4 regions of the Sporosarcina sp. Y1009 genome follow, and region 1 is predicted to be linked to each of the others. Evidence: riboswitches for the same ligand, from Rfam matches in the RefSeq annotation. Region 1 holds a riboswitch; each other region holds the start of a gene.

Evidence for each region. Region 1 has a riboswitch for S-adenosylmethionine ahead of AC25Y1_RS01655 (hypothetical protein). Riboswitches for the same ligand answer to the same signal wherever they lie in the genome.
Region 2: it holds a riboswitch for S-adenosylmethionine, as region 1 does, so the genes downstream of both, AC25Y1_RS17245 (hypothetical protein) here and AC25Y1_RS01655 (hypothetical protein) in region 1, are expected to answer to the same signal.
Region 3: it holds a riboswitch for S-adenosylmethionine, as region 1 does, so the genes downstream of both, AC25Y1_RS16460 (methionine ABC transporter ATP-binding protein) here and AC25Y1_RS01655 (hypothetical protein) in region 1, are expected to answer to the same signal.
Region 4: it holds a riboswitch for S-adenosylmethionine, as region 1 does, so the genes downstream of both, AC25Y1_RS18905 (5-methyltetrahydropteroyltriglutamate--homocysteine S-methyltransferase) here and AC25Y1_RS01655 (hypothetical protein) in region 1, are expected to answer to the same signal.

The regions. Positions count from the first base shown of each region.
Region 1 covers NZ_JBYHFO010000001.1:316,675-320,610, forward strand. Annotated here, with positions in the region: gene AC25Y1_RS01635 (serine hydrolase domain-containing protein) at 1-358, opposite strand, end outside; gene AC25Y1_RS01640 (hypothetical protein) at 405-581, opposite strand; gene AC25Y1_RS01645 (hypothetical protein) at 658-1,029, opposite strand; gene AC25Y1_RS01650 (hypothetical protein) at 1,472-1,720, shown strand; gene AC25Y1_RS01655 (hypothetical protein) at 1,846-2,142, opposite strand; SAM riboswitch class I at 2,218-2,317, opposite strand; gene AC25Y1_RS01660 (DUF2726 domain-containing protein) at 2,437-3,258, opposite strand; gene AC25Y1_RS01665 (vWA domain-containing protein) at 3,576-3,936, opposite strand, start outside.
Region 2 covers NZ_JBYHFO010000020.1:20,403-24,338, forward strand. Annotated here, with positions in the region: gene AC25Y1_RS17240 (DHA2 family efflux MFS transporter permease subunit) at 1-1,027, opposite strand, end outside; SAM riboswitch class I at 1,563-1,674, shown strand; gene AC25Y1_RS17245 (hypothetical protein) at 1,803-2,069, shown strand; gene AC25Y1_RS17250 (LLM class flavin-dependent oxidoreductase) at 2,104-3,480, shown strand; gene AC25Y1_RS17255 (MetQ/NlpA family ABC transporter substrate-binding protein) at 3,509-3,936, shown strand, end outside.
Region 3 covers NZ_JBYHFO010000017.1:57,735-61,670, reverse strand. Annotated here, with positions in the region: gene AC25Y1_RS16485 (acyl-CoA dehydrogenase family protein) at 1-130, shown strand, start outside; gene AC25Y1_RS16480 (arsenate reductase family protein) at 217-573, shown strand; gene gcvH (glycine cleavage system protein GcvH) at 651-1,031, shown strand; gene AC25Y1_RS16470 (toprim domain-containing protein) at 1,108-1,440, shown strand; gene AC25Y1_RS16465 (thioredoxin family protein) at 1,454-1,753, shown strand; SAM riboswitch class I at 1,810-1,915, shown strand; gene AC25Y1_RS16460 (methionine ABC transporter ATP-binding protein) at 2,001-3,026, shown strand; gene AC25Y1_RS16455 (methionine ABC transporter permease) at 3,019-3,687, shown strand; gene AC25Y1_RS16450 (MetQ/NlpA family ABC transporter substrate-binding protein) at 3,757-3,936, shown strand, end outside.
Region 4 covers NZ_JBYHFO010000027.1:15,668-19,603, reverse strand. Annotated here, with positions in the region: gene AC25Y1_RS18915 (S41 family peptidase) at 1-77, opposite strand, end outside; gene AC25Y1_RS18910 (helix-turn-helix domain-containing protein) at 317-1,591, shown strand; SAM riboswitch class I at 1,708-1,806, shown strand; gene AC25Y1_RS18905 (5-methyltetrahydropteroyltriglutamate--homocysteine S-methyltransferase) at 1,914-3,023, shown strand; gene AC25Y1_RS18900 (flavin reductase family protein) at 3,187-3,642, shown strand; gene AC25Y1_RS18895 (4-hydroxyphenylacetate 3-hydroxylase N-terminal domain-containing protein) at 3,785-3,936, shown strand, end outside.

The sequences.
Region 1 (3,936 bases):
AGTAAGAATCGATATCCGTTTCTAAATCAAGCTTGCCTGCCTCTACTAGTTGTAAAACACTGATCCATATCAACACTTTAGAGACTGATGCCCATTCAAAAACAGTATCTTCATTAACAAGAACCTGTTCTTCTATATTTGCATAACCTTTCATCTTATAAATGACTTCATCCTGGTCAATCACAATCGTTGCTAATCCAGCAACATCTTCCTCATGTTCTACCAAGTAATCTTCTAACTTTCCTTCTAAAACTGCCTGTTCAGTAGCAGTAGTTAACGCTGGATTATAGCCAATTAAGATCCAAATGAGTAGAAAACAAATGAACGTCTTAAAAAGCTTTTGATTGTGATGTCTCACTGTGTTGCAGACTCCTTTCTATCAATTCAAGTTCAATATACTTTTTTCATCTCCCGGTATCTTTCTTGCCAGTCTTAGCCGTAAATGTAGTCATCGCAACAATGAAAACAGGCAATAAACTCCATAAAAAGAATCCCCACTGACGCGTAATTAAAGATAATACAAAGAAGAAAACAAGTACTACAATTGCAATTAAAACAGAAGTCTTTTGAGATTTAGTCATATTTCTCCTCCTCCTATTACATCATTACTCAACCATCATCTTGGTAACAATCACACAATCGCTGATTAACGATTTACTATTGTTCTATTATGCTTCTCAGTTCACTAGTTTGCTCTTTAGAAAGAGCAAAGTAACTATTTGAATTGTCATTATATAAAATTAAACTGCCGTCGCCCTGATAAAAAACATAAAACCACATTTCAGCAACGCCTTCCTTTTGACGATCAAGCAAAAAAAAGGTCTCTGGTTCACTATCTATGTCTTTTGGTTCTTCAATCTCCCTAACATTCCTAATGATTTCTCTCAAAGCTTCAATTGATTTCGAGTCCTTAATCTCCTTATCAAATTTTATTCCTTCAGTTCCATTCTCATTATAAGGAGTGCCCACCCGAATCACTTCAGATGCTGAACACCCTGAAAATATGGCAGACAAAAATAAAATCAACACTATCCAGGTAAACTTTTTGATTTAAATTATCTCCCTTCTCAGTTAAAGGTACAATTCTTTTCACCAGCATTGCGCATAGCGAGGTTGAACAATATTTTAGTAATTGATTGGGCCATTTGTTGAATACAGTTCTCTTTAAAGACCATTCAAACTATTACAACTAGTATAACACTTACGATAAAATATACGTATGGCTTTATACTTTAATTATCGATTAATGTTGAAAGCGAACTAAATAAAATCGGAAAACCGTTTATATAATCTTACGCGACTAAGTAAATCAATAATCTCTCTCTTTACCTACAGAATAATTTAGAAGACTAACATATAGTAACTATAAATGTTATAATTACTACACTAGATTGACTGTTTGGAATATATAGTTTTGTCAATCACTCTATAGCATATATGTTGCGACTGCAGATTTAAGGAGGTGATTAAAATGAAACGTAAAACGCTGTATGGATTAGGCATGGGCGTCATCCTCTCCGTCATCGGGCTAGTTATTGGATTATTCGTTGGTATGAATATAGGTGGTAACCATTTTGCAGATTTTGAATTTATGGGTGGGCGTGGTTATGAAGCTGTCGGATACTTAGGGGCTATAATCGGTGCTACAATTGGAATGTTGCTCGGGGTTTTGTTGGGTATTCGACTTTCAAGTAGAAAAGAAAAAATAAAAGCATTATAAGTGATGTCTTTCCTATTACAGAATATCAAAAGCCTAATTCCTCGCCGAAAATAGGCAAGAAGTAGGCTTTTTAAAAATTTCATATTTGGTAAATCCTGTAGCAAACAAAAAAGATGAGCCTATACTTATATGCAATCGTAATTACTTATACTTTCACGACTTCCAAATACATGAGCCGATAAAACACGCTTTCTCTCAGCAACCACGCCAGTCAAACGGTCAATCTCCACCTGCAGCAATTCAATTTCCGCCAACTCTTCTTGAATTTCTGCTCTCGAGATTGTTTCACCAAGTTCGTAGTATTCGATTTCCTGCTGAAGTTTTGAGATTTCTTGATGTCTTTTCATGGCACTCGCAACACCAGTTGCTTTTTGTCTTTTCAATCGTTCGCGTTCCGCATATAGCTGTTGTAAATTTGTCATCGTAATCCCTCCTGAAATTTTTTCTAAACAAAAAATTCTTCCCAGACGAGAGAAGAGTTTACATACAAAAATTTCTCCTCATCATTCAGGTTTCCCTGTTGGATGTAGCACCTTACCAGCGGGCAGGTTGCTGAGACTTCGTCGGGCCAATTCCCTCCATCTCTCTCAATAAGTTAAGAGTTTATTATTTAGTTAGTGATAGTATACCATAACTTGAGTTATCAGTCACTTTGAATTTCGGACGATTGTTCAGCAACGGTCATCATTTATGTTAGGTGTAACAGATACCTTCCTTTACTTACTTGAATTCGAAGGTTGGGCCAGTTCAAACAAATTCAAAAAACGGAAAACCGTTTCTTCAATTTGCTCTTCTGTTTCAGTGTAAGGTATGTCTATAATAGGTAAACCTATTTTCCAACAATAATTACGTTTAATTCTATCACGTTGTTTACGCTTTCGATATCCCTTATAGCCTCCAAAATAAGCATTCCTTATTGGCTTGTAATGTTGGATACCATTATATTCTATTGCAAATAATGGTTGGTTATTTTGACAAACCAAAAAATCTAAACGCAGGTCTTGCTCATGACCGAAAGTTGTTAAATGTACTTCTTTAATGAATTCAATTTTATTTTTCACTAGTAGCTTTGTGATGAATTTTACTCCGTTAGATTCTTTAATTTTATGTTCACACTTAGGGCATGTTTCGCCTCTTTTCACCTTAATAGGCTGAGTACGCCATTCATGACCATAACAACATAAATGCAAACCCTTTGTTCGCATCGCTTTATATGGCCCAATAAATGTAATCTCTTTTCGATGCTCTTCTAAATATGTTATGTATTTTTGATGATGAGGAGAAACTTTTTCATTTAAATCCGTTCTCCAAACATTGGATCCCCAAATGTACTTTCCCTTGCCATTTTCAGTATCAACAATATACGATTTTATTAACTTTTCACCTAACTCCTTTTGAAGAGACTCGATATAGGCTTGGAATTGTTCTAGACTTGCTGGCGCTTGTGATTTCTTTTTATAAAAGTGGATGCAACCAAATTGATCTTTTACTATAAAAATAATTTTCCCCTGAAATTGTATCTTAGACACTCCTCTCATTAAAAGTGCCAGTCAATTAAACAGGTAACTGGCACTTTCAGCATGCTTCTGTTAGTGAAAGGTACTTGAAATCCACTTTAAACTCCTTTCTTCAAGAAAAGAACCTTTTTATTGAAGACATTTCTTATTGAAACCGTTCTAACTATTACAACTAGCATAACATTTATAATTGAAATTGAATTAAAATACATAGAAGATAATGTATAGAATTTTCTTAAGTTATTATTTTTAAAGTTAGATCTTCACGATAACCTCTTATCAAATCTGTTGCTACGATTAAAAAAATAAGCACCACCCGAAGACAGTGCCCATTAATCTTATATATCAAACGCTGTAAAACTTCCAGCCTCGTTAAAGTCTGTGACCTGTACTACCTTATCTGAAAACGGCGCGACCGTGTTAGTCTCATTTCCTATGACTAAGGAGAGTACTTTAAAATCTTTTTCACTTTTCTTCTGATTGAATCCTTCTAGAAATGATGCATCCACTTCGTTTTCACCATCGGTAACGAAAACGACATCTGCTTGTTTAAAACGACTTTCGTTGATTACTTTCACTGCATCAAGAAGCGGTAGCGTAAAATCCGTACCGCCGCCTAAAAACGTTTGAGCCAAATTGATGATATCAGAAGTTTTTGTTTTCCCTTTTTCATAATTAAAAATTTGTGTGCGAGCAGAG
Region 2 (3,936 bases), on a different contig from region 1:
CCATTATAATAAATCCAGGTGTAACGAGTCCCCTTGGTCCGTATTTATCAAAAAGTCGACCTGTTATTGGAGACATAATGCCATTTATGATACCCCCTGGTAAAAGGACAAGTCCCGCTATAACCGGAGCTAACCCCATGCCCGTCTGCAAGTATAAAGGTAAGAGAATCATGGTAGACAAAATGACCATGAAAGTAACAAAGACGCTCAAGAGCCCCAAAGTAAACATCGGATATTTAAACGCACGGAGATCAAGCATTGGCGTCTTCATTGTAAGTTGTCTTATGGAGAAGACAATAAGCGCTATAAGACCAATTACAATGGTTGCTACAACGATGGTACTTCCCCAGCCTTCTTCTCCAGCGGCACTAAAACCATAAACAATGCCACCAAAACCAATACTCGATAAAATAATCGACAGAATATCGATTTTAGGTTTAGTAAGCGTAGAAACATTTTGCATATAAATAATACCAGCGAGTAGTGCAAGCGCAAGAAACGGTAGCGTGACCCAGAAAATCCAATTCCAACTTAAATTTTCAATGATTATACCTGAAAGGGCTGGCCCAATAGCTGGTGCAACCATCATCACCAACCCCATTAGGCCCATAATCGTTCCTCTTTTATGGATTGGATAAATCAGCAAAATCGTATTAAACATAAGCGGTATCAGTAAGCCCGTCCCAATCGCTTGAATTACACGCCCTACAATCAAGACATCGAAAATTGGCGCTGATCCTGCAACAATCGTTCCAATAATAGAAAATATGAGTGAAGCAATAAACAATTGTCGTGTACTAAACCATTGAATTAAAAGAGCAGAAATAGGAATTAATATCGCTAAGGTCAATAGAAAACCTGTAGTTAGCCATTGAACGGTGGAATGGGGTACATCGAATTCCTTCACTAAACCACCGAGTGCCATGTTTAAAGCTGTTTCACTAAATAACCCAATAAACCCTGCAATTAAAAAAGACAGCAAAATGGGGGTCGACTTGATAACTTGACTTTTTTCTGTTGTTGACATAAATAATTCCTCCAATTAAAAACTAAATCAATCTTGTTTTATTCTTTGCTGTTTCTCAACATCGACTGTTTGGTAATTACCCCATTCGAGATTGTGACTTGTATTCTGTCTGTACAAGCATAGAAATATCTTCAAAAGATAATAGCTCATTTAATATATTAACCTATTTACTATACAGAAATACAATACATTTTAATACTATAATGCCTTGTAAATAAACGAATCTATTAGAGAACCGAATCTCCCACTTATAGAACAACATGCGTCCTATTTTATAGTGCATTTCACCCATGATTTCAACTTGAATAATTAGTCGAAAAACCATAAAGATTTCCACTTTTCTTTCTACCGTTACATAGTAGAGACGTTTTTTCACTAAAATCAGAATCCAGTAGACTACCATGACTTTTCGCTTATATCAGACTATTTCATCAAAACCCCTTGACTCTTTCTAGAAATATAGATAGTATCTAATCTAACGTTTGATCGCTAATATCTAGGTATTCGATCGACATTCAAAACTAAATAGTATCGCTGCTTATCAAGAGAGGTGGAGGGACTGACCCTTTGAAACCTCAGCAACCAGCAAATCTTTTATTGTATGGTGCTAAGTTCAGTAGAATACATTCGTATTCTTCAGATGAGACGGCTGAAATTACAGTTAACTTTTAATTTTGTATTTCACCCTCTACTCATCATGAGTAGAGGGTTTTTATTTTTTCAAGGAAGGATGGTTGGAACAAATATGCTGTGTTGTGTATAGGAGGTGTTTTTTATGATTATTGATGTTCATTTGCCTGATTTATCATTCGTCAGGGAAATCGAAAAAACTTTCTACATTAACCGTGGTGTTTACAATACGATCGACGCATGGTTTTACGAGAATGGATTCAAGGATGTTTTAGACAGAAGAGTACATATTTTGAAGTTTTTGCACTACATAACAGCAAATGTAGAAGAACACTTGACAAAGCAACGCTTCCCAGAAGGATTAACGAATACGTTGGAAAGTTATGTGAACCTGCAAGAAGTAGTTGTTTAGTGTTAACGCAACAAAAAATTAGGAGGAACTTACAATGACAAAAAAAAGAATTTTATTAAACGCATTTGATATGAACTGCCCTAGTAACCAATCTCCCGGACTTTGGTCCCATCCTGACAATGAAGCACATCGCTACACGGACATTAATTATTGGATCGAGTTTGCACAGTTATTAGAAGAAGCGCAGTTTGACTCTGTCTTTTTAGCAGATGTACTCGGTCCGTATGATGTCTATGAAGGAAAAAGAGACGCGGGTCTTAGGCAAGCGGTGCAATCCCCTATCAATGATCCGATGCTCATTGTTCCGGCAATGGCAGCAGTTACTAAAAATTTGTCATTTGGCATTACCGCGTCTGTCACGCATGAGCATCCTTATACATTTTCACGTCGCATGTCGACATTAGATCATTTAACAAAAGGCCGTGTTGGCTGGAATGTTGTAACGTCTTATTTGAAAAGTGCAGCAATAAACATTGGAATGACCGAACAAATTGCACATGATGAACGCTATTCAATTGCAGAAGAATATTTAGACGTTTGTTATAAATTATGGGAACAAAGCTGGGAAGAAGATGCCGTTGTTCGTGACATAGAAAGAAAAATGTATGTTGACCCAGAAAAAGTTCACGACATTCAACATAAGGGTAAGTACTTCACCGTTCCTGGCGCTCACTTATGCGAACCTTCTCCACAACGAACGCCGGTCATTTTTCAAGCTGGTTTATCACCAAAAGGAAGTGCATTTGCGGCAGAACACGCAGAAGGGGTCTATGTCTCCATGCCTACAACTGATATCGCGCGTAAGTTTGTCGATAAAATACGCGGTCAGGCGGAGCAGTTTGGTAGAAAAGGCGAAGATATCAAAGTGTATAGCCTCTTCACTCCGATTGTCGGGCGAACGCAAGAAGAAGCAGAAGCAAAATATGAAGATTACAAAAAACATATTAGCCTTGAAGGTGCGATGAGCTTGTTCAGTGGCTGGACGGGAATCGACTTATCTGAATACGATTTAGATGAAGATCTACAGTTTGTTGAAAACGATTCAATGCGTTCACGCGTTGACATTTTCACAAAAGTGGATCCGGACAAAAAATGGACCATTCGAGAAATTGCTGAATTTGTGGGAATCGGCGGTATCGGTCCAGTTGTTGTCGGCACACCTGAAAAAATTGCAGATGAAATGGAAAGATGGGTTAAAGATGCGGATGTCGACGGATTTAATATAACGTACGCAATTAAACCAGGATCCTTTAAAGATTTTGCAGAATTGGTCACACCCGTTCTACAAGCGCGCGGATTAATTCGCCAAAAGGATGATGTGCAAAGTACGACAATGCGTGGAAATTTATTTGGAACCGATCGATTGCCTGAAAATCATCCTGGAAAAACATTTTCACTCGTCAATGTCTAAATCATTAACTATAAAGGTGGTCATTAAAATGAAAAAAGTCATAATTCCTTTTCTAGCATTGTTTACGCTACTTCTCCTGTCTGCATGCAGTTCTGGAGAAGCAAGTGGAGACAAAAAAGAGTTGAAAATCGGGGCGACGTCAGGGCCTTATGCAGATCAACTGAAAGAAAGCATCATTCCATTACTGGAAAAAGACGGTTACAAAGTAAAACTGGTTGAATTCAATGATTACATCCAACCAAACCGTGCATTACAAGAAGGCAGTATTGACGCAAATGTATTTCAAACATCCGTCTATTTAGAGGCTTTTAATAAAGATCATAAGGCAGATCTAGCAGTCGGTCATGCGGTACCCACCGCACCAATTGGACTGTATTCAGAAAAGCATACAGATGTTTCTGACGTAAAAGAAGGAATGAGGTTAACATTGTCTAACGACCCAGTTAGCACGGCGAG
Region 3 (3,936 bases), on a different contig from region 1:
GGAAGGTGACAACCAACGTATGATGCTATCAGCACTTCGCAAACTAACTCGTTCAACTCCTTACAATATTATTGCGAAAAAACGTGAGACTTCGGAAAAACTTATTGATGCAGAAAAATACATCGTCTAAGGAATGATGTAAGCAATTGCCCAGACGCCTTTTGGTATCTGGGCATTTTTTTGCTACAATAGGGGAAACGAAGGAGATGTGTAATTATGAAATTGACCTATTACGGATACCCTAAATGCAGCACGTGTAGAAAAGCGAAGAAATGGCTCGAGTTAAACGAATTGGAATATACCGAAGTGAATATCGCGGAAACCCCGCCAAGCGAAGAAGAACTTGGAGAAATCATTGAAGCTTCTGAGTTAGACATTAAGAAGTTTTTTAACACGAGTGGAAAAGTGTATCGTGAGCTTCAACTGAAAGATAAATTACCAACGATGTCGGAAGCTGAAAAAATAAAATTACTATCATCAAACGGAATGTTAATCAAACGACCGATTGTTCATGGAAATGGAAAAACGACTGTAGGTTTCAAAGAAGAAGAATATGAAAATGTATGGATTTAAAGGCTTCACACCTTGTGTTTAAGGCTAGCTTATGGCACTATTAGATTGAAAGAATAACTATTTTGGAGGTCATGAATATGAACACACCAAAGGAATTTAAGTATTCAGCAGAACATGAGTGGGTTAAAGACGAAGACGGAAAGTACCGTATCGGGATTACTCATTTTGCGCAATCTGAACTAGGCGATATCGTATTCGTTGAACTACCTGAAATCGGCGACGAAATAACGGCAGACGAGCCTTTCGGTAGCGTTGAATCTGTAAAAACAGTATCTGAGTTATACGCGCCAATTAGTGGAAAAGTAGTTGAAGTAAACGAAGAGTTAGAAGATAGCCCTGAGTTTGTTAACGAATCCCCTTACGAACAAGCCTGGATGATTGTCGTTGAACCATCAAATGTTTCCGAATTAGATGGACTTATGTCGGCTGAAGACTATGACAAAATGACAATTGAGTAATAGTTGACACCGGACGCCGAGAAGTTATTCGGCGTTTTTCTTTTTTTATAAAGGAGGCGCATAAAGCTTGAATCAGATGAAAATCTTGATTGTAGAAGGAAGCGCGGATCGGAAACGAGTCAGTCGTGTACTTGCTGAACCTATTGATATTATTTGTACAAATGGTACCATAAGTCCTTATAATCTTGAGGTACTATTAACACCTTATGAAGAGTTCGAGATGTACGTCTTCCTTGATGCAGATGAAGATGGCGAAAAAACCCGTGTATTATTCAAAAGGGAATATCCATTAGCCATTCATCTTTACACTGAAAGAGTATATAAAGAAGTTGAAACAACACCATACAATGTGCTTGCAAAAATTCTTCAAGAAGCACATATTAAAGTTCACCCTGAATTTATAATGTAAGAAGGTAGATATAATGGATATATGGACAATTAGAGATTGGGAAAAGAACAGCAGCGAAAAAGACATTGCGGTATTTTATTTGTACACGCCAATGTGCGGTACATGTGCAGTCGCTTCGAAAATGATGAATGTAATTTCTGTTATGAAACCAGAGATACCGATTGGTAAGGCAGATTTGAATTATCACGAGGAATTAGCAATTGATTATCAAATTGAAAGTGTACCCTGCCTCCTCATTTCTAAAAATGGTGTTTTGACGGAAAAGGTATATGCATTCAAATCAGTACCTGATTTGCTAGTGAAAATAAGTTGACAGACCAGGGACAGGTATGCTAGATTTATTGTTAATCATAAAACATAATTTAATCACTCTTATAAAGAGAGGCGGAGGGAAGTGCCCTATGAAGCCCGGCAACCATCACATAAGTGAACTGGTGCCAAGTCACACAAAGCATATTGCTTTGAAAGATGAGAGATTGGACATACGCTTATTACATTAAACGTTAAGCCTTTCTGCATCGAGCAGTAAGGCTTTTTATTATTTATAGAGGTGAAGAAAAATGATTCATTTAACAGACGTTCATAAGGTCTTCGGTGAAGGTTCAAAAAGTATTGTCGCTGTGGACGGTGTAACCTTTGATATTTCAGAGGGTGAAATATTTGGTGTGATTGGATATAGTGGTGCTGGAAAGAGCACACTCATCCGGCTTTTAAATGGATTAGAAATGCCGACCAGTGGCACGATTACAATCGGCGGATTGGAAATCTCTTCTATTAAAGGTCAGAAATTACGGAAAGCACGTCAAAAAGTAAGCATGATTTTCCAACACTTTAATTTGTTATGGTCGAGAACTGTGAAAGATAATATTGCTTTTCCACTCGAAATCGCCAATGTCCCTAAAGCAGAACGGGAACGAAAAGTCGCTGAACTAATCGAATTGGTAGGTTTGAAGGGACGCGAAAATGCCTACCCTTCTGAATTGTCAGGGGGACAAAAGCAGCGTGTTGGGATTGCGCGTGCCTTAGCAAATGATCCAGAAGTGTTACTTTGTGATGAAGCCACCTCTGCCCTGGATCCAGAAACGACAGATTCAATACTTAATCTCCTGACGGATATCAATGAGCGACTTGGTCTGACAATTGTCCTCATTACACATGAAATGCAAGTCATCCGGAAGATTTGTCACCGGGTTGCTGTGATGGAAGAAGGAAAAGTAGTCGAAATGGGCGATGTTCTTAAGGTGTTCCAATCACCAAGGGAGCCGATTACGAAACGTTTCTTATCGCAAGTCACAGAACCTGCGGAAGTAATCGAAGCGATGGAACATATTAAAGAAGAGTTTCCATCTGGAACGCTAGTAAAACTTACCTTTGTAGGGGAACGAACTGGACAGCCGGTGATTACGAGCTTGATTCGAAAGTTTAAGATTGACGTGAATATTGTGCAAGGGAATATAGCCCACACACATACTGGCCCTTACGGCACGCTGATTCTTCAACTAGATGGAGAAGAATCGATTATTCAAGAAGCAATCCATTATCTTAATGCACAAGATGTCCGGACGGAGGTAATTGGTAATGATTGAAAACCTGTTTCCGAATGTAGATTGGGCTAAGATGTGGGAAGCGACTGTAGAGACACTTTATATGACAGCAATGTCGACCGTATTCACATTTGTTTTTGGGTTGGCACTAGGTGTCTTGTTGTTTCTCTCAGGTCCAGGACAGTTATGGGCGAATAAGTTGGTTCATACGATTTCCGGAGCATTCGTCAATATTTTTAGGTCAATCCCGTTTATCATTTTAATTATATTGCTGATTCCATTTACAAAATTGCTTCTTGGTACAATGCGAGGACCAGAGGCCGCTTTACCTGCATTAATTATCGGGGCTGCGCCGTTTTATGGTCGAATGGTTTTAATTGCCTTGCAGGAAATCGATAAAGGTGTGATTGAAGCTGCAAAATCGATGGGCGCTAAAACGTCTACGATTATCTTTAAAGTGTTATTACCAGAATCGATGCCTGCCCTTATCTCGGGAATTACCGTTACGGCAATTGCACTTGTCGGCTATACGGCAATGGCGGGTGTTATCGGAGCTGGTGGACTAGGAACGCTAGCCTTTTTGGATGGATTCCAACGAAGTCGTGAAGACGTTACGCAAATGGCAACGATTCTTATCTTAATCATCGTCTTCATCATTCAGTTTATCGGAGATGTAGCGGTTAAAAAGTTTGATAAAAGATAATGTTAATATAGGAATACCGGGCTTTGCCTGATAATTATATAAACAGCATAGAAAAGAGGAGTTTACACAATGAAAAAAATACTGTCAGCAATTTTATTAGCAACATTGGTACTAACATTAGTAGCTTGTGGAACGAAAAATGATGACGACAATAACAATGCAAGTAGCGGAGATGACCAAGAAGCGAAAGAAACAACACTAGTTATCGGTGCTTCGAATACGCCACATGCAATTATTTTAGAAAAAGTG
Region 4 (3,936 bases), on a different contig from region 1:
AGCTTTTCATCCCATCCAGCATAATCATTGTGTGTAATATCAATTATTTCTTTAAATATTTCAGAATACCTAGTCATAGACACTCACCAATCCTTTTCCCATTAGATTTCAATACATGAAAACTCATTTCGGACACGTCTGCAACTTGAATTTCAATCCATCTGTCCCTGCCTTATAATTAGCTTCTAATTGTGTTTAATATATTAAACACAATGATACATGAAAAATAGTTATAATTCAATATATTAAACAACTGAGTTCGTTTAATTGAACGTGATATACTCATAATAAGAGAAAGTTGGAGAGGGGGAGCTAGATGAAGCATGTTGGAGAAAACATAAAACGAATTCGAACGATGAAAAAAATGACGATTTCAGACTTGGCAAATGAGCATGTCTCCCGGGGAATGATTAGCTTAATTGAAAATGGAAAAACCCGGCCTTCGATAGAAAGATTGCATTATATTGCGGTTCAGTTAGATGTAGACATAGCAGATCTTGTCGAAGAGATATCAAAAGAAGAACTTCGAGACAAAATAAATACGGCAACCGAATTATTTGCTAATGATGACGTTTTAGCGGCGACAAACTTATTACAACCATTGCTTATGAAGATGGATCAAAGTTATGAGGCGGCTAGGGTTTATGAATTATACGCGAAATCTCTATACGCTTTATATGTTCAGTCCAATGAGGAATACTTAAAGAACGTAGATAGCAACTGGGAATTGTATACCGAGAAAGCGATGGCTTTATACACAGAATTACAAATGGAATGGCGTGTCGTTAGGTTATGGGCATTTCTTGCGAATATTGAATTTGCAAACGCAAACTATAGGGAAACAATTGAGATTCTAGATAAGGGGCTTGATAAATTAATAACTGAAGATAGCTTGGAAACGAGAGCGATTTATATCGAGCTACTGGCTGGGAAAGTTTGGTCGTATACGGCATTAGGTGATATGAAAGCAGCCCATGAATTACTAGATACAGCTATTGGATTTTCCCGAAAGAGTCTTATTTTAACGGATTATTATGGCTTCTTGAATATAAAGACCTGGCTTCTTTATGATGCACATCATTATGAAGAAGCACGAAAATATGTTGCTGATGCGACGTCATTTATTAACCTAATGCAGCATGAGTATTTATTCATTGAACATGAATTGGCGAAAGTCTTATACGAGGAGTTTTTTGAGAATAAGTATGAGCATGCGATTGAAATGGCGGATGAATATGAACGCTATGTGTTGAACGAATCGTCTTTAAGTGAACCTGAAAAAGAGGGCTTGCTAGTTTTTGTAAGGGATTTGAAAGCGCGAAGTTTAACAAGATTAGGTCATTATGAGAAGGCACTTGATTTGTTTAATTCCAATACAATCGAAGTAAATGAATTTGTGGAAATATCTCCATTAGACGTAGCGATTAGAGAAATTACAAAAAGTTACAAAGCGATTTGCTATTTCCATCTTGAAGATGTCGTGAAAGCCCAACAACTTGCGAAGTATGCCGTCGAGAAATTACACAAAATGCCATACTCGTCATACTTTCACTTCGCTCGCGAAGTGTTGGCGGATGTGTCTAGGGAATGAGTTAAAGCCTTAAAGTGAACAGTTGATTTACTGCTAACAATAATAATATTCAAAATACCCTTGACATTCGATAAAAGCATGTGTAAAGTGTATATCAATAACTAAATAGTGAAACTTTCTTATCCAGAGAGGTGGAGGGACTGGCCCTTTGAAGCCTCAGCAACAGACATTTATGTACTGTGCTAATTCCAGTAGCGTAAGCTTGGAGATGAGAAGAGTGAACAGCGATAAAATGCCAACCTCTTCTTATTCAATGAAGAGGTTTTTCTTATTCTAGTTATTAATATAATTGGAAAGAAGGAATGGCAAAATGACAAAAACACTGACAGAGACATTGACAAAAGCACCATTTAAGGCGGATCATGTAGGGAGTTTACTACGTCCGGAAATCCTACACAATGCACGGAAAAAGTTTCAAGCGGGTGAGATTACAGCTGAACAACTGCGTGAAGTAGAAACGACTGAAATTAAAAGAGTTGTCGATAAGCAGATTGAAATTGGTTTAGAATTAGTAACTGATGGGGAGTTTAGACGTAGATTTTGGCATACAGATTTTCTAGAGCAGTTAAACGGGATAGAAGGATATGTTCCAGATATAGGGTATGTTTTTAGTGGTGATGAAGAAACAGAAAGATATAATGTCCGTAACATCGGGAAGGTTTCATTCAATCCTGACCATCCACATGTGAAAGACTTTATAGAATTCAATGAAATCGTTGCTGGACGCGCTGTTGCCAAACAAACAATACCAAGTCCGAACCAATTATTTAATATCGGCATTAGAGATGAAACCATCTATCCCGATATTGAAGAATATGCTAAAGATGTTATTCAAGCTTACCGCGATGCTTTCAAAGCATTCTATGATGCAGGTGTCCGTTATTTACAATTAGATGATGTGTATATTGCAGGGCTTTCTTCGCCGGATATTCCTTTTAACGATGGCGAATACTCGAGAGAATATTTGATTGATTTGGCTCTCCGTGTAGCAAATGCCGTATTGGAAGGAAAACCAGAAGATCTAGTCGTTTCAACACATTTATGTCGTGGAAACTACCGCTCTAACTGGGCGTTTGAAGGAAGCTATGATCTAATTGCGCCAACACTACTTGCAAAAGAAAATGTGGATGGCTTCTTCTTGGAATATGACGATGAACGTTCAGGAGACTTTAAACCACTTGAGCATATTCCAAATGGCGGTGCGCAAGTTGTGCTAGGTGTTGTCACATCGAAAAATGGAGAGCTTGAAGACAAAGAGCTGATCAAATCTCGAATACAAGAAGCATCTAAACATGTTCCGCTTGAACAATTATGTTTAAGCCCACAATGCGGTTTTGCTTCAACGCATCATGGAAATAACCTGACAGAAGAGCAGCAATGGGAAAAGTTGAAGTTTATTGTTGACATTTCGAAGGAAATTTGGGAAAAGTAACGTTTAAAAAGTTTAAAGCAAAAGCGCATCCTTGTCGTGTACAAGTGATGTGCTTTTTTGTGCATTCGGGAGGAATAAAGATTAGGGACAAGTGAATAGACTTTTAGAAGAAGCAAATAAAAATCACAGCAATATACCATTACACTATTTGGAGGAGATGTAGTTGGATAGCAAAGAATTAAGAAACTGCTTTGGCCACTTCGCAACAGGCGTAACAGTCGTCACATGTGATACAAGCGATGGCCAACATGGGTTTACCGCAAACTCATTTACTTCAGTCTCACTGGACCCACCCTTACTACTCGTATCTGTAGATCGAAAAACAAAAGCATTTCAGTTTTTAAAAAACAACCATTTTACAATAAATATTTTAAAAGAAACGCAGCAGGATACTGCGATGCATTTCGCTGGAAGACCCCTTGACAATGAACCTTTTAGCTGGGAAAAAGGGACGTGCTGCCACCGCCTTCAAGATTCACTCGCCTATTTAGAGTGCGAGCCTTGGGCAGAATATGACGGCGGAGATCATGTTTTATATGTCGGGAAAGTGATTGATTTTCATTACACCGAAGGCAATCCACTAAGTTATTTCAAAGGGAAATTTATCAGGGATTCATAACTAAACGCCTATTTATGAATAATCCTCACTTCCCCTAAATACAATGGGGTATGGACAACTCTTCAATTCATTCTAATCCCAAGCATATTGGGGTTTAGAGCTGTTTGGAATGATCGATGCCATTAAAAGGAGGAAAGCGATAATGAAAGTAGATGAAGAAAAAAAGACAACGATTCCATTGACTGGACAAGAGTACTTGGAAAGTCTAAAAGATGGGCGGGAAATTTGGCTCCACGGGGAAAAAGTGAAAGACGTCACAACTCACCCGGCTTTTCGTAATGCAGCCCGATCTAT